DNA from 3 places in the Proteiniborus sp. DW1 genome. Region 1 is predicted to be linked to each of the others. Evidence: a T-box and tRNA genes for the amino acid it is inferred to sense, from the RefSeq annotation. Region 1 holds a T-box; the other regions hold tRNA genes.
The links. The T-box of region 1 lies ahead of leuS (leucine--tRNA ligase). A T-box ahead of a tRNA ligase gene usually reads a tRNA of that ligase, here a tRNA-Leu.
Positions count from the first base shown of each region.

Region 2: it encodes a tRNA-Leu, which carries the amino acid that the T-box ahead of leuS (leucine--tRNA ligase) is inferred to sense. The anticodon was not compared.
Region 3: it encodes a tRNA-Leu, which carries the amino acid that the T-box ahead of leuS (leucine--tRNA ligase) is inferred to sense. The anticodon was not compared.

Region 1 covers NZ_FMDO01000044.1:136,693-146,983, reverse strand. The annotation lists gene DW1_RS11835 (DUF2249 domain-containing protein) at 1-211, opposite strand, end outside; gene DW1_RS11830 (lipoate--protein ligase) at 404-1,396, opposite strand; gene DW1_RS11825 (LysO family transporter) at 1,599-1,910, shown strand; gene DW1_RS11820 (LysO family transporter) at 1,900-2,493, shown strand; gene iadA (beta-aspartyl-peptidase) at 2,648-3,820, shown strand; gene DW1_RS11810 (formate/nitrite transporter family protein) at 3,868-4,650, opposite strand; T-box leader at 4,984-5,195, shown strand; gene leuS (leucine--tRNA ligase) at 5,621-8,029, shown strand; gene DW1_RS11800 (Hsp20/alpha crystallin family protein) at 8,111-8,572, opposite strand; gene DW1_RS15575 (hypothetical protein) at 9,263-9,418, shown strand; gene DW1_RS11795 (ABC transporter ATP-binding protein) at 9,443-10,291, shown strand, end outside.
Region 2 covers NZ_FMDO01000042.1:77,110-87,400, reverse strand. The annotation lists gene polA (DNA polymerase I) at 1-2,634, shown strand, start outside; gene coaE (dephospho-CoA kinase) at 2,621-3,235, shown strand; gene DW1_RS11005 (lytic transglycosylase domain-containing protein) at 3,256-3,828, shown strand; gene DW1_RS11000 (nicotinate phosphoribosyltransferase) at 3,936-4,982, shown strand; gene DW1_RS10995 (ABC transporter substrate-binding protein) at 5,001-6,770, shown strand; tRNA gene DW1_RS10990 (tRNA-Leu) at 6,995-7,077, shown strand; gene DW1_RS10985 (SPOR domain-containing protein) at 7,319-7,882, shown strand; gene DW1_RS10980 (DRTGG domain-containing protein) at 8,009-8,371, shown strand; gene DW1_RS10975 (ATP-binding protein) at 8,372-8,812, shown strand; gene DW1_RS10970 ([Fe-Fe] hydrogenase large subunit C-terminal domain-containing protein) at 8,834-10,096, shown strand; gene DW1_RS10965 (DRTGG domain-containing protein) at 10,114-10,291, shown strand, end outside.
Region 3 covers NZ_FMDO01000007.1:240,927-251,217, reverse strand. The annotation lists gene speE (polyamine aminopropyltransferase) at 1-194, shown strand, start outside; gene speB (agmatinase) at 181-1,038, shown strand; gene clpX (ATP-dependent Clp protease ATP-binding subunit ClpX) at 1,113-2,387, opposite strand; gene clpP (ATP-dependent Clp endopeptidase proteolytic subunit ClpP) at 2,410-2,994, opposite strand; gene tig (trigger factor) at 3,020-4,306, opposite strand; tRNA gene DW1_RS02475 (tRNA-Leu) at 4,624-4,707, opposite strand; tRNA gene DW1_RS02470 (tRNA-Leu) at 4,859-4,942, opposite strand; gene DW1_RS02465 (ATP-dependent DNA helicase) at 5,167-7,512, opposite strand; gene DW1_RS02460 (GreA/GreB family elongation factor) at 7,751-8,191, shown strand; gene DW1_RS02455 (MATE family efflux transporter) at 8,252-9,595, opposite strand; gene DW1_RS02450 (uroporphyrinogen decarboxylase family protein) at 9,991-10,291, opposite strand, start outside.

The DNA.
Region 1 (10,291 bases):
CTACTTTCCATTGTTCAGGGCCTTCTTCTAAGTATCTCCAATCAAGCTTAGTTCCTCTTTCATCATCAAGATGATTGAATAATGTACTTGGATCACTGTTGTCAATTAAGAGCATTTGCTCACCTAAATTTAAAGTATCAAAAGCATCAAATACAGCTTTATGCTTGTCATTATGATTAAAGTTACTTAAATCTACAGTTTTTACAGGTATATCAATCTCCTCCTTTTAGGATTTTATAATTATTATACTCAATATTTTAGATTGTATTTCATATATTTTATGGAATTTTAGGTATTATAAAAATGACATCAACCATAATTATATGATTGATGTCATAACGTGAATTTTTGCTTTCTATTCACGAGGGTTAGTGCACAGTACTCCTTGATTTCTTTTCAAGTTTTATTCGAAGAACATACAATCAATAAAATCATCAATTGTTATTCCGTAAAAATACTCTTCAAAACTAGCAGAAGCTAATACATTTCTTACTGAGCTTTCATTAAAATTAGTATTAATGAGGAGTTTTTCTAGACCAGAGACTTCTTTTTTACCAAAGAAGTCACCAAATATCTTACATTCTTTAATAACTCCATTTTGAACATTAAGCCTTATATCTATACTACCACCTGCGTATCTCTTAGATTTTTGCAGGTCGAAGTTAGGTGACTCCCCATAATTCCATTCCCAAGTACTGTATTTTTCATCCTTCATTTTATTTATAGCTGCTATATCTTCATCTGTAAGTACATACTCTTTATTTTCTTCACTTGAATTAAGTATAAATTGGGAAAGACCCTCTTTAAATTCCTTTGCATTCATTTTTACTGGTAGATGGTCATAGACATTTGTAACCCTGCTTCTGACAGATTTTATTCCTTTTGACTCTATCTTATCAAGCTTCACATTTAGTGCATCCTTAAGTACATCCAAATCAGTATTGAATAAAATGGCTCCATGGTGAAGCATTCTGTTCTTAAAGTAGTATTGGGCAGTACCAGAAACCTTTTTACCATCTATGGTGATGTCATTCCTTCCAGTAAACTCTGCTTTTATTCCTAGCTCAGCTAAATAATCAATAACAGGCTTAGTGAATTTTCTAAAGTTGTTAGCACTATCACCTTCAGTAGTGGTGATAAAGGTATAGTTTACATTTTCAAGGTCATGGTATACAGCACCACCGCCAGACATTCTTCTGACTACATTGATGTTATTTTCTTTAATAAATTTGCTGTTGATTTCTTCTATGGTGTTTTGGTTTCTTCCAATAACTACAGTAGGCTCATTAATCCATAAAATTAGAATATCTTCTCCTAAGTCAATATTTTTGAGAGCATATTCTTCTAATGCAAGATTAAAGTATGGATTATTAGATTCATTTTTTATATATAACATTTTTCCACCGTCCTTTTGTTTGCTTTATCATATAGAGATAATATACCCCAAAAACGTAAGATTGAAAAGTATAGTTATCAAAAAAGAAATATTAGAGCAGTATAATATGTTTTTAGAAGTTATTTTTGATAGGCGACTTATTGACCATATATAGATAGTAATGATAATCTAATTCTAGGACTAAATAGAAAGGAGAAAGCATATGAGCATTAGACTATTATTATATTTAGGAATACTAATCTTTGGAGGATATTTTGGCTACAAGGGGTATGGTGGGAAAAACCTTGATTCCAAGCTTGGAGTTATCCAAACAATATGTCTTTTATTTTTGCTTTTTATTATGGGACTAAAAATGGGACTAGATGAGAAAGTGATTTCGTCATTTTTAGAATTAGGTTTTCAGGCTTTAGTGATATCAATTTTTACAATTACTTTTAGTGTTATACTAGTAAAGCTAATTAAAGGCTTCGTTATAAAAAATATACAACAAGGAGAACAGAAAAATGAGCATTAAGATTATATTAGCAGTAGCGGCGGGTATTGGAGTAGGATACTTTGTACTGCCCAGTGAAATACTAAAATATACTGATTATATACTAGATATAGGATTGTGCTTGCTTTTGTTTTTTGTAGGTATTGATATAGGAAAAAATAAAGATGTTCTTGAAAAAATAAAGAAAATTGGATTTAGAGTGCTTCTAGTTCCTATTATGATTATAATTGGAAGCATACTAGGAAGTATTGTGGCAGGGCTTATATTAGGTATACCAGTAAATGAGGCAGGAGCAGTAGGGGCTGGACTAGGATGGTACTCACTATCTTCAATGATGCTAGCCACATATTCGTCAAAACTTAGTGCATTAGCGTTTATTTCTAATGTAACTAGGGAGATTATTGCACTACTTACAATTCCACTTATATCAAAATATATAGGAGATATCGAAAGTATTGCACCAGCAGGAGCTACTTCAATGGATACATCATTGCCTTTGATAGCAAAATCTACAAATCCACAAACTGCTATAATAGCCTTTATAAGTGGGGTAATAGTATCTACTTCTGTACCTATTCTAGTGTCCTTTATGATTAAAATCTAAGGTGAATCAAAGGGACGGGTGAATCAAAGGGACGGGGTGAATCAAAGGGACGGAGTAACTGCTTCATGAATCAAAGGGACGCATGAATCAAAGGGACGGAGTAACTGCTTCATAATTTGTTTTTCATCAGATAAATATATAGGAGGGAGTTCAAATGCTTAAACTTATTAAAAACGGAGAAGTGTATTCACCAAAATACATAGGTAAAAAAGATATTCTCTTAACTGGAACCAAGGTTGGATATGTAGATGATAATATCAATTTGCCAGATAATTTTGTAGATATTGAAGTCATAGATGCAACAGGATGTATAGTGACTCCGGGCTTTATAGATGGGCATGTTCATATAACTGGTGGTGGAGGAGAAGGAGGGTTCAAAACTAGAACCCCAGAAATACAACTTTCTGATATAACAAGAGGAGGAGTCACCACAGTTATAGGCGTTCTAGGAACTGATGGAACTACTAGGACTATGTCAAACTTACTGGCAAAGGCTTATGCCTTAGAAGAAGAAGGTATAAGTTGCTACGCTTTGACAGGCTCTTATCAGGTCCCAGTTAGAACTATTACAGGTAGTATTCAGGATGATATTATACTCATAGAAAAGATAATCGGTGTTGGAGAGATAGCTTTATCTGACCATAGATCTTCTCAACCTACAATAGAGGAGATAGCTAAAGTGGCTGCTGAAGCAAGGGTAGGAGGTATATTATCTGGTAAAGCAGGGACTGTAACTATACATATGGGAGATGGACATAGAAATCTCAGTTTTATAAAGAAAATAACAGAGAAAACAGAAATACCACCGAGTCAATTCGTTTTAACTCATGTTCTACGTAATCCAGAGTTATTTAAGGAAGCCATAGATTATGCTAAAAATGGGGGAATTGTAGATTTCACTACAAGTACAACAAATTCCCCTGAGGAAAAAAAGCTTACACCTGGAAAAGCTCTAAAAATCATGCTTGAAGAAGGAGTTAGCATTGATAATATAACATTTACATCTGATGGACAGGGAAGTCTACCTATATTTGACAAGCAAAATAGGTTTGTAGATCTGGGAATTGGGAGGGTAACTTCTCTATATACTGCTGTGAGGGAAGCAATCTTAAATGATGAAGTCCCAATGGAAGTTGTATTAAAAGTCATTACTTCCAACCCTGCAAATATCTATGCACTTAAGAGCAAAGGCAATATTGAAGTTGGCAAGGATGCAGACATAGTGTTATTAAAAAAAGATGATTTAAACATAAATACTGTAATAGCAAAGGGTAAAGTAATGTATGAGAATGGAGAAGTAAAGATTAAAGGTACATTTGAAGAATAAAGAATGCGGAAGTCTGTTATATATAGCAGAATTTCCGCATTCTTTAATTAATTTTTCTTTGCAGGTAAAATATATGTAATATAATATACTAATGGAATAAATACTCCTCCGCTTGCTACATTTCCTAAAGTGACTGGAATAAGATTTGATATCCAGATATCCTTCCAACTAGTAGGTAATCCAGAGAATATAGCAAGAGGAAGATAAAACATGTTAGCGACACTATGCTCGAATCCACTTAGAACAAATAACATTACTGGAAACCATATAGACAGTACCCTTGAACCTATATCAATTGCAGAGGAAGCTGACCATACTGCAAGCACAACCAATATATTGCAAAGAAATCCTCTAAGAAAAGCAGTTTGAAAGGATAAAGAAATTTTAGCTAAACCAATATTTTGTGTAGTAGATAGGACATTTTCACTAACTAGTCCTGAATTATATACTATATACGCTAATATTACCGAACCTATAAAGTTACCTAAGTAAACAAAAAACCAGTTTTTTATCATTTTAATGAATGTTATTTTCTCATCTAGTAGTGCCATTGTCATTAGATTGTTCCCAGTAAAAAGCTCACTTCCTGAAAAGATTACTAGCATTAAGCCTGCGGGAAAAACTAATGCACCTAAGAACTTTGATAATCCAACATCTATATTACTTATGGTTTGTGTTATTAAAATATTGGCAAAAGCTCCAAACCCAATTAACATTCCAGCCATTATTCCAAGAATCAGCATTCTAGTTACAGATAGGCTTGCCTTTGTTTCTGCAGAATGGATAATTGCTTGTGCAACCTCTGAAGGTGCTAGATATCTTTTTTCCATGTAAATTCTCCTACTTTCTTATGTATTGGTTGATAATATAACTATGATATAAAATCACTTAAAAAGCTTTGATATTTTATAGTTCTATTTATTACATACTTTGACTGAAAGCTCGTTATAGAAAATAGTATTGCGATTATTCAAAATAAACCTTGTTATAAGGTTCAATAAGTAATAAATATGGCTTAATTAATAAAGTATTTATATAAGTATTTTTTCACTATAACCTGCAAATAATACACCTAATATAATATGTTGAACGCACAATATAAAATTAATATAAATAGTATTTGCTTTATAGATAAAAATTTGGTACAATACCATATAATTAGAATATTTGCGTTGAAGAGAAGTAGTAGGCTATGAAGTTGCTTTTAGAGAGTCGTTGGCTGGTGAAAAACGATAGCAATAGTAACCGAACTCGTCTCCGAGCTATTAGAGTGAAGTATATTAGCTCTAGTCGGATAAATCCGTTAAAATTATTGAGTGGATAGTAAGCATTTTACTATCAATTAGAGTGGTACCGCGAACCTTTCGTCTCTATATGAGTTGAAAGGTTTTTTTATTTTTTATAGTTTTTAATAGAATACACACTCACGGGTAGCAGTCTCTTTACACAAATTTATTTGCTCGCTACGCTCACATAAATTTGGTAAGAGTTGCATTTGACCTACCATCGATTCATTTCATGAATCGGGTTAGGTCATAATCGGCCATGAATAATTCTATAGCTCATTCCAGCAAAAAATCCTACAGCTTGCAAACTCGCTTCGGTTAATGGAGTTACAGAAATCTTTGATTTCGTCGTAACTCCTTATGCCAGCGTTTGCTGGCCTTACCTTAATAAAAGTGCTTAACGGATTTTTCACTTACATTCGCTAAGAATTATAGTCATGTCCTGCAAATGTTCGTTTAGTATTCTATTTAAAAACTTGAAAATATATAACATTGAAAGTTTAGGAGTGAGAGTATGAGAGAGTATAATCCAAAGTCAATTGAAAAGAAATGGCAAGATATTTGGGATGAGAAAGGAACATTTTATGCTTCCGATGATAAATCAAAGCCAAAATACTATGCATTAATAGAATTTCCTTATCCATCAGGTCAAGGATTGCACGTTGGTCATCCTAGACCATATACAGCCCTTGATGTAGTATCTAGAAAAAGAAGAATGGAAGGATATAATGTTTTATATCCAATGGGATGGGATGCTTTTGGACTTCCAACTGAAAACTATGCAATACAAAACAAGATACATCCTGCCATTGTAACAGAAAGAAACGTTGCAAGATTTAAACAGCAGCTTAAGTCATTAGGTCTATCCTTTGACTGGTCAAGAGAAATCAATACAACTGACCCAGAATACTTCAAATGGACTCAATGGATATTCTTAAAGTTATTTGAAAAGGGTTTAGCTTATAAGAAAGAAGCATCTATTAACTGGTGTACTAGCTGTAAAGTTGGATTAGCTAATGAAGAAGTAGTAAATGGTGTATGTGAGCGCTGTGGTGGAGAAGTAGTAAGAAAAACTAAAAACCAATGGATGTTAAAGATAACCGAGTATGCAGAGAGATTAATCAAGGATCTTGACCTAGTTGATTATATAGACAGAGTTAAAATACAGCAGAAAAACTGGATAGGTCGCTCTGAAGGTATGGAGGTAGACTTTGCAATAACAGGAGATAGAAAAATAAGAGTGTTTACTACAAGACCAGACACACTATTTGGTGTAACCTACATGGTGCTATCGCCTGAGCATCCACTTATAGATGAGCTTAAAGACAAAATCAGTAATTTTGATAAAATAGAAGAATACAGAGAATATGCTAGTAAGAAATCAGATTTTGAAAGAACTGAGCTGGTAAAAGAGAAGACAGGAGTAGAAATTGAGGGAATAAAGGCTATTAATCCAGTGACTGGAAAGGAAATTCCAGTATGGATATCTGATTATGTGTTGATGTCCTACGGTACAGGAGCTATAATGGCTGTTCCTGGACATGACAGCAGAGACTGGGAATTTGCTAAGAAGTTTGGTCTTCCTATAATAGAGGTTGTATCTGGAGGTAATGTTGAAGAAGCTGCCTTTACTGATACAGAGGATGGGACCATAGTAAACTCTGACTTCATAAATGGACTTCCAGTAAAAGAAGCAAAGGAAAAGATTAGTGACTGGCTAGAAGAAAAGAGACTTGGAGAAAGAAAAGTAAACTATAAACTAAGAGACTGGGTATTCTCAAGACAAAGATATTGGGGAGAGCCTATACCTTTAGTTTACTGTGAGAAATGTGGCTGGGTTCCAGTACCTGAAGATCAGCTTCCAGTACTACTTCCAGAGGTAGAGACCTATGAACCTACAGATAATGGAGAATCACCACTTGCTAATATTAGAGAATGGGTAGAAACAACTTGTCCAAAATGTGGAGGCCATGCAGAAAGAGAAACTGATACTATGCCTCAATGGGCTGGCTCATCATGGTATTTCTTAAGATATACAGATCCACATAATGATAAGGAGTTAGCAAGTAAGGAAAACCTTGATTATTGGCTTCCTATAGACTGGTACAATGGTGGAATGGAACATACTACACTTCACTTATTGTATTCAAGATTTTGGCATAAATTCTTATATGATTACGGAATAGTACCTACTCCAGAGCCATATCAAAAAAGAACATCACATGGAATGGTACTTGGAGAGAACAATGAGAAGATGTCAAAATCAAGGGGCAATGTAGTAAATCCTGATGAAATAGTTGATGAATTTGGTGCAGATACTCTAAGATTATATGAAATGTTCATAGGTGACTTCGAAAAAAGCGTTCCTTGGTCTCAAAATGGAGTGAAGGGCTGTAGAAGGTTCCTAGATAGGGTATGGAGACTTCAAGATATTCTAGTTGATGGTGATGAGTATTCAAAAGAGCTAGAAACAAGTATGCATAAGACAATTAAGAAGGTAAGTGAAGATTACGAAACATTGAAATTTAATACTGCTGTAGCAGCACTTATGAGTTTACTAAACGAATTTAACGATGCAGGAAAAGTAAATAGAGCCGAGTTTAAAACGTTCCTTGTACTATTAAATCCAGTAGCTCCACATATAACAGAAGAAATATGGGATATAAATGGATTTGGTGGAATGCTAAACGAGCAATCTTGGCCTACTTGGGATGAAGCTAAAACTGTAGAAGATGTAATAGAAATAGCAGTTCAAATTAATGGTAAGGTAAAAGGCACTATATCAATTCCAGCAGATGCAACTCAAGAAATAGCTAAAGCTAAACTAGTAGAAGATGAAAAGTTACATGGACTAATAGAAGGCAAGACTATAGTAAAAGAAATATATGTACCAGGTAGAATATTTAATATAGTTGTAAAATAAAAAATTCCATAGAACTGCAAAAGTCCAGCTAAATCAGCTGGACTTTTTGGGCTTTTTGTTACATAGATATAAGAGGGTAATCTAGTTGATATCAATTTTTCTGCTATTCTTAGCTTTTACTTCTTTTTTTGGTAGAGAGATTGATAAAATTCCATTTTCAAATTTAGCTTTGATATCTTCAGCTTTTACATTTTCTAAATAGAAACTTCTAGATTGAGAGCCATATCTGCGTTCTTTTCTGATGTAGTTTTCTTTAGTTTCTTCAATTCTCTCATCTCTTTGAACAGAGATAGTAAGCATATCATCTCTTAGTTCAACTGTTATTTCATCTTTGTTTACTCCTGGTAGTTCGGCTTCTAGGACGTATTTGTTGTCTTGTTCTTTTATGTCAACCTTCATTTGACCAACACTTTGAACTTGAGGGAAGAAATCGGTGTTAAAGAAGCTTTCTATGAAGTTGTTGAAGCTATCGAAATTAAAGAAGTCACTTGGTCTACTCATCATCCCTCTATTTCTTCTGTTATATGGACTTAAACCAAACATATTTAAAACCTCCTTAATTTTATTTGACTTTGACTTTCTTTGACCTTACACTTTTATTATATTATATTTATATTGATATTCAAGTATGATTTGAGATGAAAAACAAGGAATATATAAAAATATTATAAAAATTCTCATAATATCTCGATAATACTAGTAATTTTTTAATTTTCTAATATTGTTTTTTGAAAATATTACATTTATATTACAAAGCAAAAAAGTAGTTGTATTTTCCATATTCTTATAATATACTATTTTATGTTAGAAAATATTTCAAAAAGGAGGTCGTGTCATGAATATCAAAGTAAATATTCTAATCATTAAAAACAGAATAAAACTAAATAATTTATATACACGACCGGTATTTTTTGAGGTGCTTTTTTAGTATTTTTTAACATTGTACTATGTAAAAGTAGCCATAGGGTTGTGTATATTATCCTATGGCTTTTTGTATTTATATAGGGTTATTATGCCTTTTTGAAGCATAATACCTTTGTATTCTTTAGAAGCCATGGGAAATAATAATCCTGTGGCTATTTTTATGCTCTAATCTAATTTTCTGAATGTTTTTATCAGAAAATATAGGAAGCTCAGAAATCAAGTTTTTGAGTACTACAATTATCCCAAATCAAAGATTTGAGTAATTGTAGCATAGGGCAAAGGCAATGAGAACCAAATTTACACGACTGAATGGGAGTGAAGAAATTTGTGTTTCAAAACTGCAAATTACAGATCATAGGGAGGAATTATTATGAAAAAGCTATTAAAAAGAAGAATGGAACAGAGTTTTATTATCGAATCAGGTTGACAAATGGAATTACAAAAACATCAAAGGACGGTGAATAATTAATGGACAGTATTAAATTATTAATGAAATCAATGAAGGGGAACAGATTGTTATATGTTGGTGCAATACTGAGTGTAGCACTGGCTACAGCATTTACATTGGCAGGGCCTTTAGTTATTAGTTTTACTATTGACTCAGTAATAGGAGATAAACCAATGGATGTACCTAATTGGGTACTAAGTATAATCGATTCATTAGGTGGTAAAAACACATTAGCTCAAAATCTTTGGATATGCAGCTTAGCACTTATAATTCTAACTATAGGAAGAGGATTATTTACTTACTTAAGAGGTAAATGGTCAGCAGTGGCATCTGAGTCTATAGCTAAAAATCTTAGAGAGAAAGTATATGACCACTTACAGCATTTATCTTATGAATACCATGTAAAGGCTGAAACGGGAGATTTAATACAAAGATGTACTTCAGATATTGAAACTATAAGAAGATTTCTTGCAGTTCAATTTGTTGAAATAGGATATGCAGTATTCATGATTACATTTGTATTAAGTATATTACTTTCTTTAAGCGTTAAGCTTACTTTAATCGCAATGTTAGTAGTTCCAGTAATTTTTGTAGCTGCTATAGTTTTCTTTATAAAAATGAGAGATGCATTTCAAAAGTCAGATGAGGCTGAAGGTAGACTCTCAAATGTACTTCAAGAAAATCTTACTGGAATAAGAGTAGTTAGAGCTTTTGCTCGTCAGCAATATGAAATAGATAAGTTTGATGAAAAGAATGTTGAATTTAGAGGTTTGACTTACAGACTGATTAAACTACTTGCATGGTACTGGGCTTTATCAGATTTAGCATGTCTATTACAGATTGGAGCAGTATTGGTATTTGGAGCATATTGGGCAGCTATGGGAGAAATA
Region 2 (10,291 bases), on a different contig from region 1:
GCATTGCCTCTACTAATGAATAAGGATGGAGTTTATACAAATGGAGTTTACGGATTTTTAACTATGTTTTACAAGGTTACAGAAGAGTATAAACCAGATTATATAAGTGTAGTTTTTGACAAAAAGTCGCCTACTTTTAGACATATTGAATTTGAAGAATATAAGGCAGGAAGAGCTAAAACACCAAGTGAATTGGGGATGCAGTTCCCAATATTAAAAGAAATAATTGATTATTTGAATGTACATAGGATTGAAGTAGATGGTTACGAAGCTGATGATTTGGCAGGTACACTTTCAAGAATTGGAGAAGAAAATGGGCTTCAGGTTATTATAGTAACTGGAGATAAAGATTATCTTCAACTAGCTAGTGAAAATACTAAAGTATTATTAACAAGAAAGGGCATATCAAATATTGAAGTTTTTGATAAACAAGCAGTTATTGAAAGATATGAACTCACCCCTCAACAATTTATAGATCTTAAAGGACTAATGGGAGATAAGTCAGATAATATACCTGGCGTTCCAGGAGTTGGAGAAAAGACAGGAATTAAGCTACTAAAAGAATATGAGTCTATTGAAGGCATATATAATAATATAGAAAAAATAGATGGAAAGAAGCTTAAAGAAAAGTTAGTTGAACACAGAAATCAAGCTATAATGAGCAGAAGGCTAGCAGAAATTATTAGAACAGTACCTATTAATGTAAATCTAGATGAGCTTATTTTAGAAGAACCTAATAGAGATGAATTAATAGAAATTTACAAAAAACTTGAATTCAAAAGCCTATTAGGAAAAATAAGCTTAAACAAAGAAACTAATGAGGATGTAGTAAATGAAATCAAGCTAATACCTGAGGCAATTATTGTTAAGAATAAGGATATGCTAAATAATATTATAAATGAAATAAAAAACTCCAAATCTATGATATTTAAATTTGTAGTTGATGGTGATAATCCTTTAATAAACAATATATTAGGGGTTGGTATTAGAGTTTTAGAAAAGTCTAGCTATTATGTTGATTTTACAGAAGGTGGTATTAACTCAGAAGACTTTTTTAATGTTTTTAAGGATATTCTTGAAGATGACAAAATAAAAAAGATAGGCCATAATATAAAGGAAGAGATTATAGTATCTCTTAGACATAAGGTAGACATACAAGGGATTAAATTTGATAGTATGATTGGCCAGTATTTACTCAATCCATCTCAAAGCGATTATAGCCTAAAGAAACTAGCAAATGATTACTTAGATATATATATTGAGAGCAAAGAGAATCTTTTAGGTACAGGAAAAAACAGAAAAACTTTCGGTCAAATATCATTAATTGATAGAGTATCATATATATCAAATGAATTAGAAATTATTCTTAGATTAAAGGACATAATTGAAAGCTCCATAGTTTCACAGAATATGGATAAACTTTTTTATGAGGTTGAAGTTCCTTTGATAAGCGTACTAGCCAGCATGGAATATATTGGATTTACCGTAGATTTAGATAAGCTAAAAGAATTAGGAAAAGAGTTTGATGAAAAGATTCAAGTCTTGACACAGTCCATATACGATTTTGCAGGAGAAGAGTTTAATATAAATTCTCCTAAGCAATTAGGTGAGATATTATTTGAAAAGCTAAAGTTACCTGCTCTTAAGAAAACTAAGACAGGTTATTCTACTAATGCAGAGGTTTTAGAAGGTCTTACAGAAGTGCACCCTATTGCAGAGAAAATATTAGAGTATAGACAATTAGTTAAACTTAAATCCACCTATGTAGATGGTTTAATTTCAGCTATTGATAAAAATACAGGTAAGGTCCATTCTAGCTTTAATCAAACTATTACTACTACAGGAAGAATTAGCAGTACAGAGCCTAATCTTCAAAATATACCTATTCGAACAGATGAAGGTAGAAGAATAAGGAAGGTATTTGTTCCTAGTAGCAGTGATTATGTCTTAGTAGATGCAGATTATTCTCAAATAGAGCTTAGAGTTCTTGCAAGTATTGCTAATGACCCAAAGCTTAAGGAAGCATTTTTAACAGGAGAAGATATCCACAGAAAAACGGCTGCTGAGGTGTTTGATGTTAAGCTTGAAGAAGTTACTCCATTAATGAGAAGTAGAGCTAAAGCAGTTAATTTTGGAATCGTATACGGTATAAGTGATTATGGACTAGCTAGAGATTTAAAGATTACTAGGAAAGAAGCTAAGCAGTATATAGACAATTATCTCAAAAATTATGTTAAGGTAAAGGAATATATGAAAAACATTGTAGAAGACGGAAAAAGCAAGGGGTATGTTGAAACTATTCTGCATAGAAGAAGATATTTACCAGAATTATCTTCAAGAAATTTTAACATAAGATCCTTTGGAGAAAGAATGGCTATGAATACTCCTATACAAGGAAGCGCAGCTGATATAATAAAGCTGGCTATGGTTAATGTGTATAATGAGTTGAAAAAAAGAAAGCTAAAATCAAGGTTAATATTACAGGTACATGATGAGCTAATTATCGAGGCCTATAAAGATGAAGTTGAGGAAGTGAAAGTGCTTTTAAAGGATTTAATGGAAAATGCCATAACTATAAATGTACCTCTTATAGTTGATATGAAAACAGGTGATAGCTGGTATGACACAAAATAGAACAAAAATTATAGGCTTAACTGGTGGAATAGGAACAGGGAAAAGTACTGTTTCAAAAATTATTGTGAAAAAAGGCTTTCCTCTGATAGATGCAGATTTAATTGCAAGAGAAGTTGTAGAAAGTGGAAAACCAGCTTATTCTATGATTATAGATACCTTTGGCGAGAAAATATTAAATAGAGATGGAAGTATTGATAGAAAGAAATTGGGTCTTCTTGTGTTTAATGACGTTGACTTAAGACTTAAATTAAATAATATTGTTCATCCACAAATATATAAGAAAATTAAAGAAAAGCTCTTATATTATTCTATTAATAATGCTATTATTTTTCTGGACATTCCATTATTAATAGAGGGACTGGAAGATTTACGTGAATTTGGTATAACATTTGATGAAATTTGGGTAGTTTATGCTGATAAAGAAACCCAGATAAAAAGAATTATTGAGAGAGATAAGATAGATTATGAAAGTGCTACTAAGAGAGTAGATGCTCAACTACCTATAGATGAGAAACTAAAATTTGCTGATGTAATAATATACAACACAGGAGATATGAAGGAGCTTGTTTCAAATGTAGAAAAGGCAATTGAGGCTCTTTAATGATTTTGGAGGAGATATTTTTGAGGTTTAGATTTAGAAAAGTATTGACAATTTTTTTTATAATTCTTATAGTCTGGGGAGCATTTTCAAGCTACAAATGGATTGGGAAGACTCTCTATCCCATTAGATATAAGGAATATATAGCTAATTATTCAAAACAATATGATATTGATCCGTTCCTAGTGGCTGCAATCATTAGAGTTGAGAGTAAGTTTAATAAAGATGCCCTATCTCATAAAGGGGCTAAAGGATTGATGCAAATAGCACCAGTAACTGGTAGATGGGCGGCAGGAGAGTTGGGAATTATAGATTATGAAGAATCTCTCTTGTATAATCCAGAAATAAACATTAAAATAGGCTGTTGGTATATAAATAGACTTAAATCTCAATTTGACAATAATCTAGAGCTTATATTAGCTGCTTATAATGGTGGAAGTGGTAATGTAGCCAAGTGGCTTAATAACAATAATTATAGCGAAGATGGAAAGAGTCTTAAGCACATACCTTTTAAGGAAACTGAGTTGTATTTAAAGAAAGTGTTGAAATCTTACGATATATATAGAAAGCTATACAAAATTGATTATTTTATTTAAAAACTTAGTTAAAAAAATAACTTACCTTAAAAAACAACCATAAAGTTGTTATACTTATAATTAAGGCTATTAACTTAAAAACAACTTAAGTATATTACTAAGAGGAGATGAAAATCGTGAGCTACATAAAAAGCATAAGGGATGTTCAGAATTATGATATAAACAGGGAAAAGAGATTATTACATTCTGCGCAACATGAAGATATATTAGCTGGACTCACTACAGATATTTACTTCTTTACTACAATGGATGTTTTAGGAAGTTTAGATATGAAGGGCAAAAAGGTTGTTGCAGAGATTTTTGCTAGAAAACCTGGCGTTTTTGTAGGTATCGAAGAAGTGAGAAACATTTTAAAGGACAATAATGTAGAAATGTGGGCTTTAGAAGAAGGAGCTGAATTTCAACCTAAGGAAACATTAGTAAGAATTAAAGGACCATATGAGAATTTTGCTATTTTTGAATCTGTTATATTAGGTTGTTTAGCTAGCCCAAGTGGATGGGCAACTGCAGCAAAGGAAGTAAGAGAGGCTTGTGGAGATAAGCCATTTGTAGTTTTTGGAACAAGACATGTTCATCCTTCTGTTGCACCTGTTATGGAAAGGGCAGCTAGAATCGGAGGAGCAAACTCAGTTAGTAATATATTGACGGCAAAATTATTAGGTGAAAATCCAACTGGTACTTTACCTCATGCAGCTTTCTTAGTGGCAGGAGATACTCTCTTAGTAGCTCAAAAATATAACGAAGTAATGCCAGAGTCATATAAAAGAATAGTTTTAGTGGATACATTTAAAGATGAAGTTGAGGAAACCTTAAGATTAGCCAAGGAAATGGGAAGAAATCTTTATGGAATTAGGTTAGATACACCTAGCGAAAGAGGGGGAGTTACACCAGATTTAGTTATGGAACTCAGAGCAAGACTTGATATTAATGGCTATGACTGGGTTAAGATTTTTGTTTCAGGAGGACTTAAACCTGAAAAAATAAGAATCCTATCTGAGGCTGGAGTGGATTCTTTTGGAGTAGGTAGCTATATTTCAGGGGCGCCTGCCATTGATATGACAATGGACATAAAAGAAGTAGAAGGAGTAGCAATAGCTAAAAGAGGCAGAATACCAGGACTTGTGGATAATCCTAGGCTAGTAAAAATGCTCTAGTGTTAAGGAGGAAAAAAGTTGAAGTACAAAAGACATGTTTGTCTATTGTTGGTAATATTACAGATTATTTTTCTAAGCAGTTGTACATTAGAAAACAATCTAGATAATATTGGTGATTCTGAAATAGGAGTGGAAGAAAATATTGATAATGGCCCAGAAAATGGTGGAGAACTTATAGTTCCCATATCATATAGAATTGTACTAAATCCATTATTAAAAAACGATAAGTATATGTACAATTTTAATAAATTGATTTTTGAAGGACTATTTGATATAGATAGCAATTTTCAAGTTAATAACGTTCTAGCAGAAAGTTATAGTTTTGAGTCAGGTGGTTTAGTTTTAAATATTAAATTGAAGGAAAATGTTAAATGGCATGATGGAGAATATTTTACATCGGAAGATGTGAAGTTTACAATAGATACTATTAAGTATGGGATGTCTAACCAAAGCTTAGTAGGAAGTTTAGCAGACTTTATAGTCTCCTCAGAAGCTTTAAAATACTTAAAGGAAGCTAGAATTATTGATGAATATAATATAACATTGACATTTGATAGAGTTTATGGGGATGTCTTAGAGGGACTAGTATTTCCAATTATACCAAAACACATATTCCAAAGAGGAAAAAATATAAAAATTGCTTATAGCAATGCATTAGTAGATGAAAATTATAAACCAATAGGAACGGGACCTTATAAGGAGTTTCAAACCAATAAACTAAAGAATGTTACATTAGAAATCTTTCAGGATTACTGGGGCAACAAGCCGTACATATCAAAAGTTATAGGCAAGGCTTTAAAAGATGAAGAATTAGCGGTTACTTCTTTTGAGACGGGACAAACTGACTTAGCTACAAGCATAGGGATTGATTGGGAGAAGTATGCTCAGAACAAAAAAGTAGAGATTTACGAATATCCTTCAAATAGGTATGAGTTCTTAGGCTTTAATTTCAGAGATGGAATCTTTACGGGAGAAAAGGGAAAGGCTTTAAGAAAGGCTATAGCATATGCTATAGATAGACAGTCAATAATACAAAAAGTTTATTTAGGGCATGCTACAAGAAATGATGTGCCTATACATCCAGAGTCATGGCTATTATCCGATGAATCAAATTCATATGGATACAATGTAAATAAAGCAAGACAGATTATTGAATCTGCAGGCTGGAAGGATATAGATGGAGATGGTTTTTTTGAAGATGCTGACGGCAATAAATTGACAATTAAACTTACTACAAACTCCTTTAATGAGTTAAGAAGAGAGACAGCGAACATTATTGCAGAAAACTTAACTGATTTAGGTATAAATGTTGTAAAGGATTATAGCGAGAGTAAGCAAGAGAATTTGACTGAAGAAGATAGAGCAGCTCAATGGGAAGCCTTGATGCAAAAATTATACACTGGCTCCTTTGAAATGGTGCTACTTGGCTGGGAATTGTCTTATATTCCTGATTTATCCTTTGCCTTCCATTCTTCTCAGATAGATGGTGGGATGAATTTCATAGGCTACAATAATGTAAAGATGGATGAGCTGTTACTAAGAATCCAAAGTACTTTTAGACCTGAAGATAAAAAGAGATTATATGAACAAGTTCAGGATTTAATAATTGATGATCTTCCTTATGTCAGTTTATACTTCATAAACTCATCTATATTAGCTAATAGCAAAGTTTATGGAGAGGTTGCCCCAACTGAGTTTAACATGTACAATAAAATATCAGAATGGTATATTCCAAAAGCACTGCAACAAGAGAATGTAATGAAACAAGAGGGCAGTTTGAAAGAGTAACCCAATATTTATAATTGACATAAGAAGGAATTATAGATATAATAAATATATTAGCCTAAAAAATAAACGTAAAAATAGTAAGTATGTTATGCTGATTGCTATTCATGCGAGGTAGGTGGAATAGGCAGGCGCACTATCTTATGATAACGACACATTATGGATAAATTATTTATTGAAATTGTTAATATTGCAGTAAGCATATAACTATATGCTTCTGCTATCATGCAGAGGTGGTGGAATAGGCAGACACGTACGTTTGAGGGGCGTATGCGAGAGCATGAGGGTTCGAGTCCCTTCCTCTGCACCAATATTGAAAATTGAACTTAATTACGAAAATAGAAATAGTCCTAAAAGAGGACTATTTTTTTGTAAAAAAGCAGGAAAAAGGACAAACATGTAGAATAACCTATGATAAAGTAAAATTTTAACAACCCAACATATATGCCTGAAACTTTTTCTTTTATATATTATAATAGTTGATTTTTTGTTAATTAAATCAGTATAACTATCATAATCTATAATATAAAGAAAAAGGGAGGCAAGCTTATATGAGAAGAACAATAAGAAAGAGAGTAACCAATACTGGTAAGGACAGGCTTTATACCATTTTTGCCTTTTTTATAGTTGCCCCTATTTTATCAATCGTTTTAGCATTTGCTTTAGTGCAAAATGTTATATTGCCTAGACTTGACGAAGGACAAAAAACTATTAGTACAGTTGATGAAGGGTTAGGTGATAAAGTCGAAAAGAATTATGGGTTAGAAGGTGACCTAAGTTCAACTGTAGATGGAGAAACCTTAGGAACAGAGGCTATAGACTTAACAGAGAATGTTTCAGAATCAGAAGAAGAAACCGCCGAAACTACTTTTTATGGTATTCAAATAGGCAACTTTAGCAGTATAACAAATGCTGAAGAATTCATTAAAGAGCTTAAAGGAAACAATTTTGACAATGGATACATAGTTAATGTAGGCAACTCGTACAAAGTTTTTGCAGGTGAGTTTAAAATAAAAGAAGAAGCATATAATTATTTAGAAAATGTAAGAGAAATATATGAAGATGCTTTTGTTAATACAGTATCGAGTAAAGATAAGATATTTAGACCGGAATAAAATTTGAACAATAAAAAATTACCTAGACTCTGCTTCATTATAATTGGAATTAAAATTGAGTAGAGATTCGGATTGTATTTTTTTCTGTTTACTTAACTTTTACTAGAAGAAGATTGGGGTGAAAAAATGAAATTAAGTGAAATTAGAGACATATTAAATGCAAAGGTGTTAGTTGGTGAAGATTTTTTAGACAGAGAGGTTTTCTCTGCTTTTGGTTCTGATTTGATGAGTGATGTACTTGCATTTGTTAACGAAAAATCTGTATTGTTAACAGGGCTTACAAATACACAAGTTATAAGAACTGCTGAGATCGCAGGTCTTTTTGCTATCGTATTTGTAAGAGGAAAGATGCCAAGCAAAGATTTGCTAGAATTAGCACTAGAAAAAGATATTACAATAATGACTACAGAATACACTTTATATACTACAAGTGGCAAGCTATATGAAAGAGGTTTGAAAGGAGTAAGAATAGAGGGTGAATTAAGATAAATGAATGAAAATAATCATAAGATTAAGTTAGAATATAGTGTTATGCAAAATGATTTTATTAGTGCAGGTGAGGCATCGAGTAATGTAAAAAAGGTATTAAATCAGCTTGGGATTGATTCAAAAATAGTTAGAAGAGTTGCTATAGCAACTTACGAAGCAGAGATGAACATAGTTATCCACTCGTACGGAGGGAAAATCATTGTAACTATATCACCTGATGAAATTGAAGTTATAGCTCGTGATACAGGACCAGGAATAGAAAATATTGAACTTGCTATGCAAGAAGGCTATTCTACTGCTTCTAATCAAGTTAGAGAACTAGGATTTGGGGCAGGTATGGGGCTCCCAAATATGAAAAAATGTTCGGATGAATTTAATATTATATCTGAAGCGAATGTTGAAACTATAGTATCAATGAAAATATATATTAAGCATATATAAAATAACTAGTGGGTGATAAACATGAAAGAGTATTTTCACTCTGTGGTATTAGATGACAATAAATGTAATGGCTGTACAAACTGCATGAGAAGGTGTCCTACTGAAGCAATAAGAATAAGGGAAAAGAAGGCAGTAATTATAAAAGATAGATGTATTGATTGTGGAGAATGTATTAGAGTATGTCCATATCATGCAAAAGATGTTATAGTAGATGATTTAAGTGTTCTGAATAGATATAAATATAATGTAGCTATTTCTCCTATGTCATTATATGGTCAATTTAGCATAGATACAGATATGAATATGGTCTTTTCAGGCATAAAAGCTTTAGGCTTTGACCATGTTTTTGATGAAGGCTACGCAGCAGATGTACTTACAATTGCCATTAGAAATATTCTGAAAAGTAACAATATTCAAAAACCTGTAATTTCTTCTCTATGTCCTGCTATATTAAGGATTATTCAAGTTCGATTCCCTTCTTTAATTGATAATATAATTACAGTAGAATCACCAATGGAGGTTGCTGCTAGAATAGTTAAAATTGAAGCTATGAAAAAATATAGATTAAAGTTTGATGAAATTGGGGTCTTTTACTTAACACAATGTCCAGCAAAAGTAACTAGTATTAAGCGTCCAATTGGAATACAAGATTCCTATGTAAACGGAGCACTATCTATTAAATCTATATATGGAGGTATAGTAAAGAATGCTAAGAAAACTCAAGTAAGTGAATACTTTAAAAAGGCATCTCCAAAAGGAGTTGGATGGGGAAGAGTAGGTGGTCAGAGTTATGCCATAGGAGTAGATAACTATCTAGCAGTAGACGGTATAGAAAATGTTATTAAGGTCCTTGAAGAAATTGAACTTGGGAAGCTAAACAATATCGATTATTTTGAGGGATTAGCCTGTGTAGGAGGCTGTGTAGGGGGGCCTCTAAATGTGGAAAACCCTTTTATTGCTAAGGCAAGAGTAAGAAATATTGCTAGATTACCAGAAGAAAATAACACAGAAAATGATGAATATATAGAAGAAATCCTAACTCAAGGACTCATAAATTGGACTGAAAAAATAACTCCAAAGGGAGTTATGATACTGGACAGTGATATTAATGAAGCAATTAAAAAAATTGAATTATTAAATCAAATATGTAAGGAACTACCAGGGATTGACTGTAGCTCCTGTGGAGCTCCTTCTTGTAGTGCCCTTGCAGAAGATATAGTCAGAGGAAAGGCAAAGATGGAAGACTGTATATTTATTTTAAAAGAGAAAATAAGAAACCAATAGTGATTAGGAGGTTATTTATGAAGCTTTCTTCAATAATTGATAAGTTAAATGTTGAAACAATTGCAGGAACTGGATTAGAAGAAAAGGAAGTAGAAGGAGTATATATTGGAGACTTGTTAAGTTTAGTCATGTCTAAGGCACAGAGGAATAATCTATGGATTACTATTCAAACCCATATAAACATAGTAGCTGTAG
Region 3 (10,291 bases), on a different contig from region 1:
ATATACCAACATATCCATCTGGTCACTGGCTTTTTGGATTTGCTTCAAAGAAGGTAGACCCTGTGGCTGACCTAGATGCTGATAGATGGAATTCTCTAGGCATTAAAACAAAATACTACAACACAGAGCTACATAAGGGTTCTTTTGCATTGCCAAACTACGTAAAGGAAATGATTGACTATGAAAACAAATAAAAATGTTCAAAATCTAATTGGCTGTGATAAAACGTATGATGAAGCAAATATAGTTGTTTTCGGTGCTCCTTATGATGGAACTACTTCATATAGACCTGGAACTAGATTTGCAGCTAAGGTAATGAGAGCAGAAAGTGTTCTAGGCTTTGAATCTTATAGTCCATATCAGGATAAGGACTTAACTGAAATAGCAGTATGTGATTATGGAGATTTAGTACTTCCATATGGAGGTCCCGAGTTAATATTAGATATAATCTCAGATTTCACTAGGGATGTTCTATCTGATGAAAAGATACCTGTTATGATAGGTGGAGAACATTTAGTTACCTTGGGAACAGTAAGAGCTTTGGTAGAAAAATATCCTGATTTACATGTTATCCATTTTGATGCTCATACTGACTTACGTCATGAGTTTTTCGGTAGGGAATTATCTCATGCAACTGTAATGAGAAGAGTTTGGGATCTTGTAGGAGATGGGAAGATATTCCAGATGGGTATACGTTCTGGTGATAGATCTGAATTTGAATGGGCTAAGGAACATTTGCATCAATGCAGATATAATTGTGATACAATAGATTATATTATAGAGCAAACTAAAGGAAAACCAGTTTATGTAACCATTGACCTAGATGTATTAGACCCTTCTGTTTTCCCTGGAACAGGAACTCCTGAGCCAGGTGGAGTAGATTTCAAAACTCTTTTAGACTGTATCTTAAAAATGTCTGAATTAAATATAGTAGGTGCAGATATTAATGAACTATCTCCTCACTATGACCCAAGTGGTTCTTCAACTGCTGTGGCTATAAAGACGCTGAGAGAGTTGTTATTAGTAGTGCATAAATAAATATCTACTTCTTGAGATCCTTTGCCAAGGCTCAGGATGACAAAAATGTCGAGGAATGATTTCCTCGACATTTTTTATGCTGTTTCTTCTTTATTAGATTTTTTAGTTTTCTTCTTTTTTCTCTTATCAGAAAGAAGTAGAGTAGGTTCTGTTTTATTTAGTATAGTATCTTTTGTGATGATACATTTTTCTATATCTTCTCTAGAAGGTATATCATACATTATATCAAGCATTACCTCTTCTAGTATTCCCCTAAGACCTCTTGCTCCAGATTTTCTTTCAATGGCCTTTTCTGCTACTACTTCTAAGGCTTCATGGTCTATTTCTAACTCTACACCATCCATGATAAATAGCTCCTTATATTGTTTGACTAGAGCATTCTTAGGTTTAGTTAATATCTCTATAAGAGCTTCCTTATCTAAGAGATTTAAAGTAACCATTACTGGAAGTCTACCAACAAACTCTGGTATCAGTCCAAACTTAAGCAAGTCTTCAGGCTGTAAGTGTTTTAGTACTTCTCCTACATCCTTAATCTCTTTACTTTGTATATCAGCACCAAAGCCCATTGCCTTTTTACCTATTCTTTTCTGGATAATATTTTCCAGTCCATCAAAAGCTCCACCAACTATAAATAGAATATTTGTAGTGTCTATTTGAATAAACTCTTGATGAGGATGTTTTCTTCCGCCTTGTGGAGGAACACTTGCCACTGTCCCTTCAAGTATCTTTAGCAAGGCCTGCTGAACTCCTTCACCACTTACATCCCTAGTAATAGATGGATTTTCTGATTTTCTAGCTATCTTGTCAATCTCATCAATATATACTATACCTTTTTCTGCTCTCTCTATATCGTAATCAGCAGCTTGAATAAGCTTTAGCAATATGTTCTCAACATCTTCGCCTACATACCCTGCTTCAGTAAGAGACGTTGCATCCGCAATAGCAAAAGGAACATTTAATATTTTCGCTAGTGTCTGCGCTAATAGTGTCTTTCCTGAACCTGTAGGTCCTATCATAACTATGTTACTTTTTTGTAGGTCTATATCATCAGATGTTACTTTTCTATTTATTCTCTTGTAATGATTATATACTGCAACAGCTAAAGCTCTCTTTGCTCTATCTTGTTTAATTACATACTCATCCAAAACCTTTTTAATATCTACTGGTTTTGGTAGTTCTTTCATCTCAAGTTCGAAAGTATCTTCAAATTCCTCGTCAATTATTTCTTGACATAACTCAATACACTCATCGCATATATACACATTAGGTCCTGCAACAAGTCTTCTTACCTGTTCTTGAGATTTACCACAAAATGAACACTTAAGCTGCTTTTCTTCATATTTTGGCATGGTTCACCTCTCCTAACTAACTTTATTTCCTAAATTCTATTACTTCATCTATTATACCATATTCTTTAGCTTGCTCAGCAGACATAAAATTATCTCTGTCTGTATCCCTTGCAATTTTCTCTAGAGGTTGACCAGTCCTATCACTTAATATCTTATTTATTTGATCCCTTGATTTTAATATTCTCTCAGCATGAATTTTAATATCTTCAGCCTGCCCCCTAGTGCCACCTAAAGGCTGGTGTATCATAACCTCCGCATTTGGTAGTGCATATCTTTTGCCTTTGGCTCCTGCTGCTAATAAAAATGCACCCATACTAGCTGCCATTCCAATGCAAATAGTAGAAACATCTGGCTTTATATATTGCATAGTATCATATATTGCAAAGCCTGAAGTAATGGAACCACCAGGGCTATTTATATAAAGCTGAATATCCTTATCTGGATCTTCTGCTTCTAAAAACAAAAGTTGTGCTACTACAAGGCTTGCTGTAACATCATTAATTTCATCGCTTATGAATATTATTCTTTCTTTTAAAAGCCTTGAATAAATATCGTATGATCTTTCCCCTCTGTTTGTTTGCTCAACAACCATTGGAACTAAAGCCATGTTATCTCCTCCCTAATTACTCTAATTAAGACAGTTTAGCTTCCCTTACTAAAAATTCAACTGTCTTTCTCTTAATTATACCCTTTTTAATATACTCTAAATCGTTAGCCTTTAAGCTAGCTTTAAATTTGTCAGCATCCTGGTTATAGCTCTTAGCAAAATCTTCAAGTTCCTTATTTAGTTCTTCTTCTGTAGCTTCAATTCCCTCTTTCTCTGAAATAGCTGCAAGCACTAAATCTGCTTTAACAAATTTCTCAGCATTTGGCTTAAACTGCTCTCTTAAATCTTCTATTTGTGTACCAGTTAATTCTAAGTATTTTTCAAACTCTAAACCTTGGTATCTTAGTCTGTATGCAAAATCATTTATGTCATCGTCTATTTGTCTATCAATCATTACTTCTGGAATATCTACTTCACATAATTCTGCTACTTTTTCTACTACCTTATTTTCATTTTCAGCCTTTTCTCTTTGTTCAGCTTGTTTTTTTAGTCTATTCATTATATCAGCTTTTAATTCATCTAGCGTATCAAATTCACTTACATCTTTAGCAAATTCATCATCTAAAGCTGGTAATTCTTTTTCTTTTATTTCATGTATTATAACTTTGAATATAGCATCTTTACCTGCTAAATTCTCTGCATGATATTCTTCTGGAAAAGTAACCTTTACTTCAACTTCCTCTTCTTTATTTTTTCCCACAAGTTGATCTTCGAATCCAGGGATAAATCTGCCAGAACCGATTTCAAGAGTTTGGTTTTGTGCTGTACCACCTTCAAATTGCTCTTCTCCTACAAATCCTGAATAGTCAATAGTTAATATATCCCCTTGTTTTACTGGTCTGTCACCAGCATCTACAATTCTAGCATTTCTCTCTCGCATTGTTTTTAGCTCTGCTTCTACTTCTTCTTCTGTAACATTATACTCTGATTTTTCTACTTCTATACCCTTGTACTCACCAAGCTTAACTTCTGGCATAACTGTAACATCAGCTGTAAACACTACTGCTTTTCCTTTTTCAATATCTTCAACGTCTACAGTTGGTCTATCTACTGGGTCAAGTTTGTGTTCTTCTATAGCTTTATCATATGCTTCTGGAAATACAATGTTTATTGCATCTTCATAGAAAATTCCTTCTCCATAGTTCATTTCAATTATCTTTCTAGGAGCTTTTCCTTTTCTAAATCCTGGAATATTAAATCTGTGCTTGTTTTTTTGATAAGCCTGTTGAACACCTTTCTCAAATGTTTCTGCATCTACCTCGATTTTTAATGTAACAACATTATTTTCTTTTTTTACTACTGATGAACTCATTAACTTTCCTCCTTAAACCTTTATATTAGTCTCTCTAATTCACACGTATTTAAATCACTGACATACTGATGAGATATTTCCGAAAGTCCGTGCCTATGTATGGTGTGAATAAATAAATTTGAAGAATTCCTATATACTGCAAATAATCTTAATGTCGTTTCAATTATAAGGCTACAACCAGTGTAATTTAACCATTCGTATGACTTCCTTATGATTAACCACTATATTATATCATAAATTCTTCCCATGTCCAATTGTACCATACATTTTTTAAAAAAATATAAGAAAAAACCAATGGAATATACCATTGGCTATTATGGTGCGGGAGAGAGGACTTGAACCCCCACGTCTATGACACTAGATCCTAAGTCTAGCGCGTCTGCCAGTTCCGCCACTCCCGCATAGTTATTTTTCTTACTGACTTGATTATTATATCATGCATTTAAAAATAAAGTCAATAGATTTTTAAGAAATTTATTGTGAATCTTATTGAGAAAAGTTCTTTTACATTTGCATTCGCTAAAAAATCACTGACATTTACATTGGCTATTATGGTGCGGGAGAGAGGACTTGAACCCCCACGTCTATGACACTAGATCCTAAGTCTAGCGCGTCTGCCAGTTCCGCCACTCCCGCATAGATTGTTTTTATTAACGACAAAGAATATTATATCACGTACAGAAATAAAGTCAATAAGTTTTTAAAATTTTTTTTGGAGGTAATATGATGTAATATAAGGGAATTTTTACACTTCCATATCAATCAAAGATATATAGTACAGGAAACTCAAAGGAAAACACAAAAAATACCTCTAAAAATTTTATAACAAAGAATCTCTCATAATTCTAGCTCTCTTCCTGCTACCCCCAGAACTTACTGAGATACTTTTCTATATTATCTTTATTTACTCTTTCATGAGGAAACCATTCTTTAGGAAATAATCTTTGATAATTTGAGTATACAAATCTTTCATCTAATAGCAGAATAACTCCCCTATCCTCTTCTGTACGAATTAATCGCCCTGCTGCCTGAAGGACCTTAGTCATGCCAGGGTACATGTATGAGTATTCGTAGCCTAGCTTATTTACCTTGTTAAAATAATCTTTAATGATATCTCTTTCTAAGCAAATCTGTGGTAGCCCTACTCCAACTATTATAACCCCTATTAGTCTATCATGCTTAAGATCGATTCCTTCTGAGAATATTCCTCCAAGAACACAAAAACCTAAGACATTTTTCTCATTATCTATTTCAAATAGTTCCAAAAAATCTTCTCTCTCTTCTTCAGTCATATTAGGCTCTTGAATGTAGGTTTCATACTCTGGATACTTTTCTTTGAATAATTCATAAACCTTATTCATATATTGATAGGATGGAAAGAAGATTAGATAATTTCCCTTCTTGACATTTAATACAGAGTTAATATACTCCACAATATCTGAATAACTTCTTTCTCTATCTCTATACTTGGTTGAAATCCTATCTGCCACAAGAATTTGCCTGTTTTCTATAGAAAAAGGAGAATTTAAATAAATAGTATAATCATCCTCTTCCCCGCCTAATATGTTCTTATGATAATCCATTGGAATCAATGTAGCAGAGAAAAATATAGCTGCCTTGCCTTTTTTTAATGTTTCCTTTAATAAATGTGATGGATCTAGACAATAGAGCTTTAGTCTTACATCTTTATTAGAGTTTTCTACATAGGTAATATATTTATCGTCATACAACTCGCATATTCTTGTAAAAGCCAAAGCATCAAAATATAGGCTTAAATGTTCTTCGTATCTTTCAGCATTTTTTTGTCTTAATAAGTATTCTTCACATTCTGCAATGAATTTTTTAAGGTAATAGTATATATCCCCATCTAACTCTTCTTTAATATAATAACCATTGGAATCGCACTTCTTTTTTTGCTCAAGCATATATTGATTGATTTTGTTTAGAGCTTTAGATAGTTTAGGGTAAGTAGTCTTAACTTCTCTTTTAAAGTCCAGAAAGGGCTTCTTAAAAAGCTCTGCTGAATACATTTCTCTAGCTCTATCTACTAGATTATGGGCTTCGTCAATTAGAAATACATAGTCTCCTCCCTTTTCTGCAAAAAACCTTTTTAAGCTTACACTAGGATCAAATACATAATTATAGTCACAAATAACTGCATCCGCCCATAAAGTTAAGTCTAATGAAAATTCAAAAGGACATACACAGTGCCTTAGTGCATATTTTTCAATAGTTTCTCTATTTAGTTCATCCTCATTCTTTAAAATATCCATTATGGCATCATTTACTCTGTCATAATGGCCTTTAGCATATTCACATGCTTCTGGGCTGCAGGTTGCTTTTTCTTTAAAGCATATTTTATCTTTAGCAGTAAGTACTACAGTCTTAACATCTAATCCATTTTCTCTCATTAGTGAAAATGCCTCTCCAGCCACAGTTCGGGTTATGGTTTTAGCTGTTAGATAAAATATTTTAGATGTGTGTCCTTCTCCCATAGCCTTAATAGCAGGAAATGCTGTAGATATGGTCTTACCTATTCCAGTAGGGGCTTGGGCATATAGTTTTTTCTCATTTACTATTGTCTTATATGCAGCAACTGCTAATTCCCTCTGTCCCTTTCTATACTTTTCATGAGGAAAGGATAATTCTTTTATAGAAGCATTTCTTTTAATATTCCACTTATGCTGCATTTCTGTCCATATAAAATACTTCTGAATCAAGTCAAAGAAAAAGCTCTTTAGCTCTTCAAAGCTAAATTCCTTAACTATACGCTTAATTTCATCTGTGTCTATTTGATAATATGTTAACTGGACATTTATATATTGTAGCTCTTTTTCCTCAGCATAAATAAAGGCATAGCATTTTGCCTGTGCCCAATGAAGAGGATTGTAATCTTCATCTATTTTTTCAATAGGTGCTGCAGTGCTTTTTATTTCATCTATTGTAACAAGTCCATTTTCTATAATAATACCGTCTGCTCTACCTTCTAGGCTTAAGATGTATTCTTCATATTCTATGTCATATTTAAGAATAACCTCAGAATCGTAGTTTTCTCCACTGGTGCTTTGCACCTTCTTATGTATCCTAGTCCCTTCTAATGCCCTGTTGTTGCTACTACCTACAAATCCTGAGTCTATATCTCCAGTTCTTAGAATGAATTCTACTAGATTACGAACAGACACCTTTATTTTCTGCTTTAATTTCATGGTTACCAACCTACTATCTATAATTCTCTAGCTATAATAGTATTAGAAAATAGCTTTCTTTGCAATATTTATAATCATTATTAAATCTTTGTTATTAAGTGGTAATGTCAGTCATTGTTGACAATGATTAACAGCTATGATATGATTATATATGAGCCATTCCGTATTTCTACGGAATGGCTTGTTGTATATGGAAACATTTGCCATTTAATGTATATGGGGATAGGGGGGATATTACATGTCCATAGAAGTAAAAACAATATATGAAAAACTTATAGAGCATTTAGTTCAAATTGAAGAAGAAAAAAGCGAAGTCATTGAAGAGTACTACTATGAAATGTCTGCCGAGAGGTTAGAGTTCGAAACCCTAATAGCAGATTATATTTCACAGATATATAAGTATGTGAAAAAAATGAAAAAGTCTAATAAAAAGAGCACCAATTGTCCTTTTGTAATAATCGATAGCATCGTTGAAGTGGAGGATATCAACAGTAATGAAGTAGAAAGGTTTAAAATTGTTTCTCCTTTCTTGACTACAAATCCATTAGATGGAGATTATGCTTCATATCTTTCACCAATTGGAAAAGCGCTCTTACTGAAAAAAGTAGGGGATCATGTTTTAGTAGAAACTCCTATGGAGAATATTGAGTATGAAATAAAGTCAATTGAATTAGATTAAAAAAACAAAAAGAGCTTAGCAAACTGACCTATGTCAAGTAAAAAGCTCTTTTTCTTTTTCTTATACATTTATAGATTTCCATCTACCTCGCCTGTATCTAATTACCATTAATGTTGCTTCAACTATAAACTGTATTCCTGTTGCCCACCATACAAATACAACATTCAATTTTAAAACAAATACAATAATGAATATTAAAGGCAGTCTTACTGCTAGATTTGTAACTAAAGATATTTTAAAAGGTCCCTTTGTATCTCCTGCTCCTTTTAAAGCACCTGAAACAGTCATACCTATTGCTATAGGAATCTGTTCAACCGCACCTACTCGCAAGCATCTAGATGCTAGTTCCACTGTTCCAAGGTCATTACTGAAAAGTCTCATAATTCCAAAAGGTATAAGGGCAAAAGCTAAAGCTACTAATCCCATTAACCATACTGAATACATTATAATTTTCTTCGTACTGACCTCAGCCCTCTTTATATTCTTAGCTCCTAAGCTTTGTCCAACCATAGTAGTGGCAGCTACAGCAAAGCCATAACCAGGCATATACGAAATCGATTCTGCTGCATTGGCAAGTGAATGTGCAGCAAAAGAAATAGTCCCTAATTGTGCTATCCAGAATGAAGATAACAGTCTACTTCCTTCATTCATAAATGTTTCAAGCGTAGCAGGTACACTTAGGTTTACAATATTTTTGGTTACATTTCTATTTAACTTAAATACCTTACTGATATGAAGCTTAATACCAGATTTTCCTCTAATCAAGAAAAAAAATGTAATAGAAGCTCCTAATATTTGAGCGACTCCTGTTGCAATAGCTGCTCCATTTACTCCAAGCTCGGGAAATCCAAACTTCCCAAAGATTAGCACATAGTCACCAATAATATTAAATGCATTTGCAAAAGCTGCTGATACTAAAGGAATAACTGTATTTCCAGCTCCTCTTAATATAGAATTGGCGATAAATTGTGGTATTAAAAACAATGCCCCAACAAAAACTATCCTAAGATAATTACTTCCTAGTACTATGACCTCAGGGTCATCTACTATTAGATTAAACACTGCATTTGCTGATAAGATTCCACTAAATCCTATTATAATACTGATTATAAGTCCTATTCCAATTGCTTGAGCTGCTATATTTTCAGCCTCATCTCTATTTTTAGCCCCTATTTGTCTAGATACCAATGCTGTAGCACCTATTCCAAGAGCACCAAAAATATTACTTATAGTAAACATTATCTGTGAACCTAAATTAACTGCGGATATTGAAGCAGGATTAAGTCTTCCTACCATAGCAGTATCAGCTGTCCATACAAGAGTATGAAGTGTCATTTCTAAAATTGCTGGAATAGCTAGCTTAAAAATCTGATTCCTAATATCTCTATTGTCTAATCTTTCCATAATCATTTCACCAAACCCTTTATGTTATACAATACAAATACTAGATAACATTATACCTCATTATTTTATTAAAAAACAGTATAAATTAATTAACAATTATCGTCTTAGAATATACTTGATGTTGCTATGCTAAACTGCTTTACTATATTTCTTAATATGGTATATAATTTCAGTCCTTAGCTTAGAGATCAGCCAATAAAATATATAAAAGAAATAATAAAGAGCCTAATAAACAAAGTATATCCTGCATCGACTTCTTCAATCTATGCAGGATATCTCTAGTTTTTATCATTATTTAAGTATATTATAGAAATCTATCAATATAATATGTTGAAAATAGATAAAATATAGTAATTAATCATTACTATTGCTAATAAACTCTTAAACAAATCAGGCTAGGGTATGAGTTTACAACAGATTATCTCATTTTTATTTGCTTTAGACTTCAAACACCAGTGTCCTAAAAATTCTATATCTTTATTTTCTTTTTTAGCATTTTTAATTATTTCATAATAACTTTGTCCTTCTACTTTAGTCTCTTCAACCTCTAAAAAACCAGATAATTCAAGAGATTTGGATGTTTTGATACAAAGATGAATAACTGAGTCTCCTAATTTGCCTTCAACTCTTTTCAAAATACTGTATATAGTTTTACCTGCAAAGTCTTTAAAAAACTTTGGTCCAACTATATCTAAA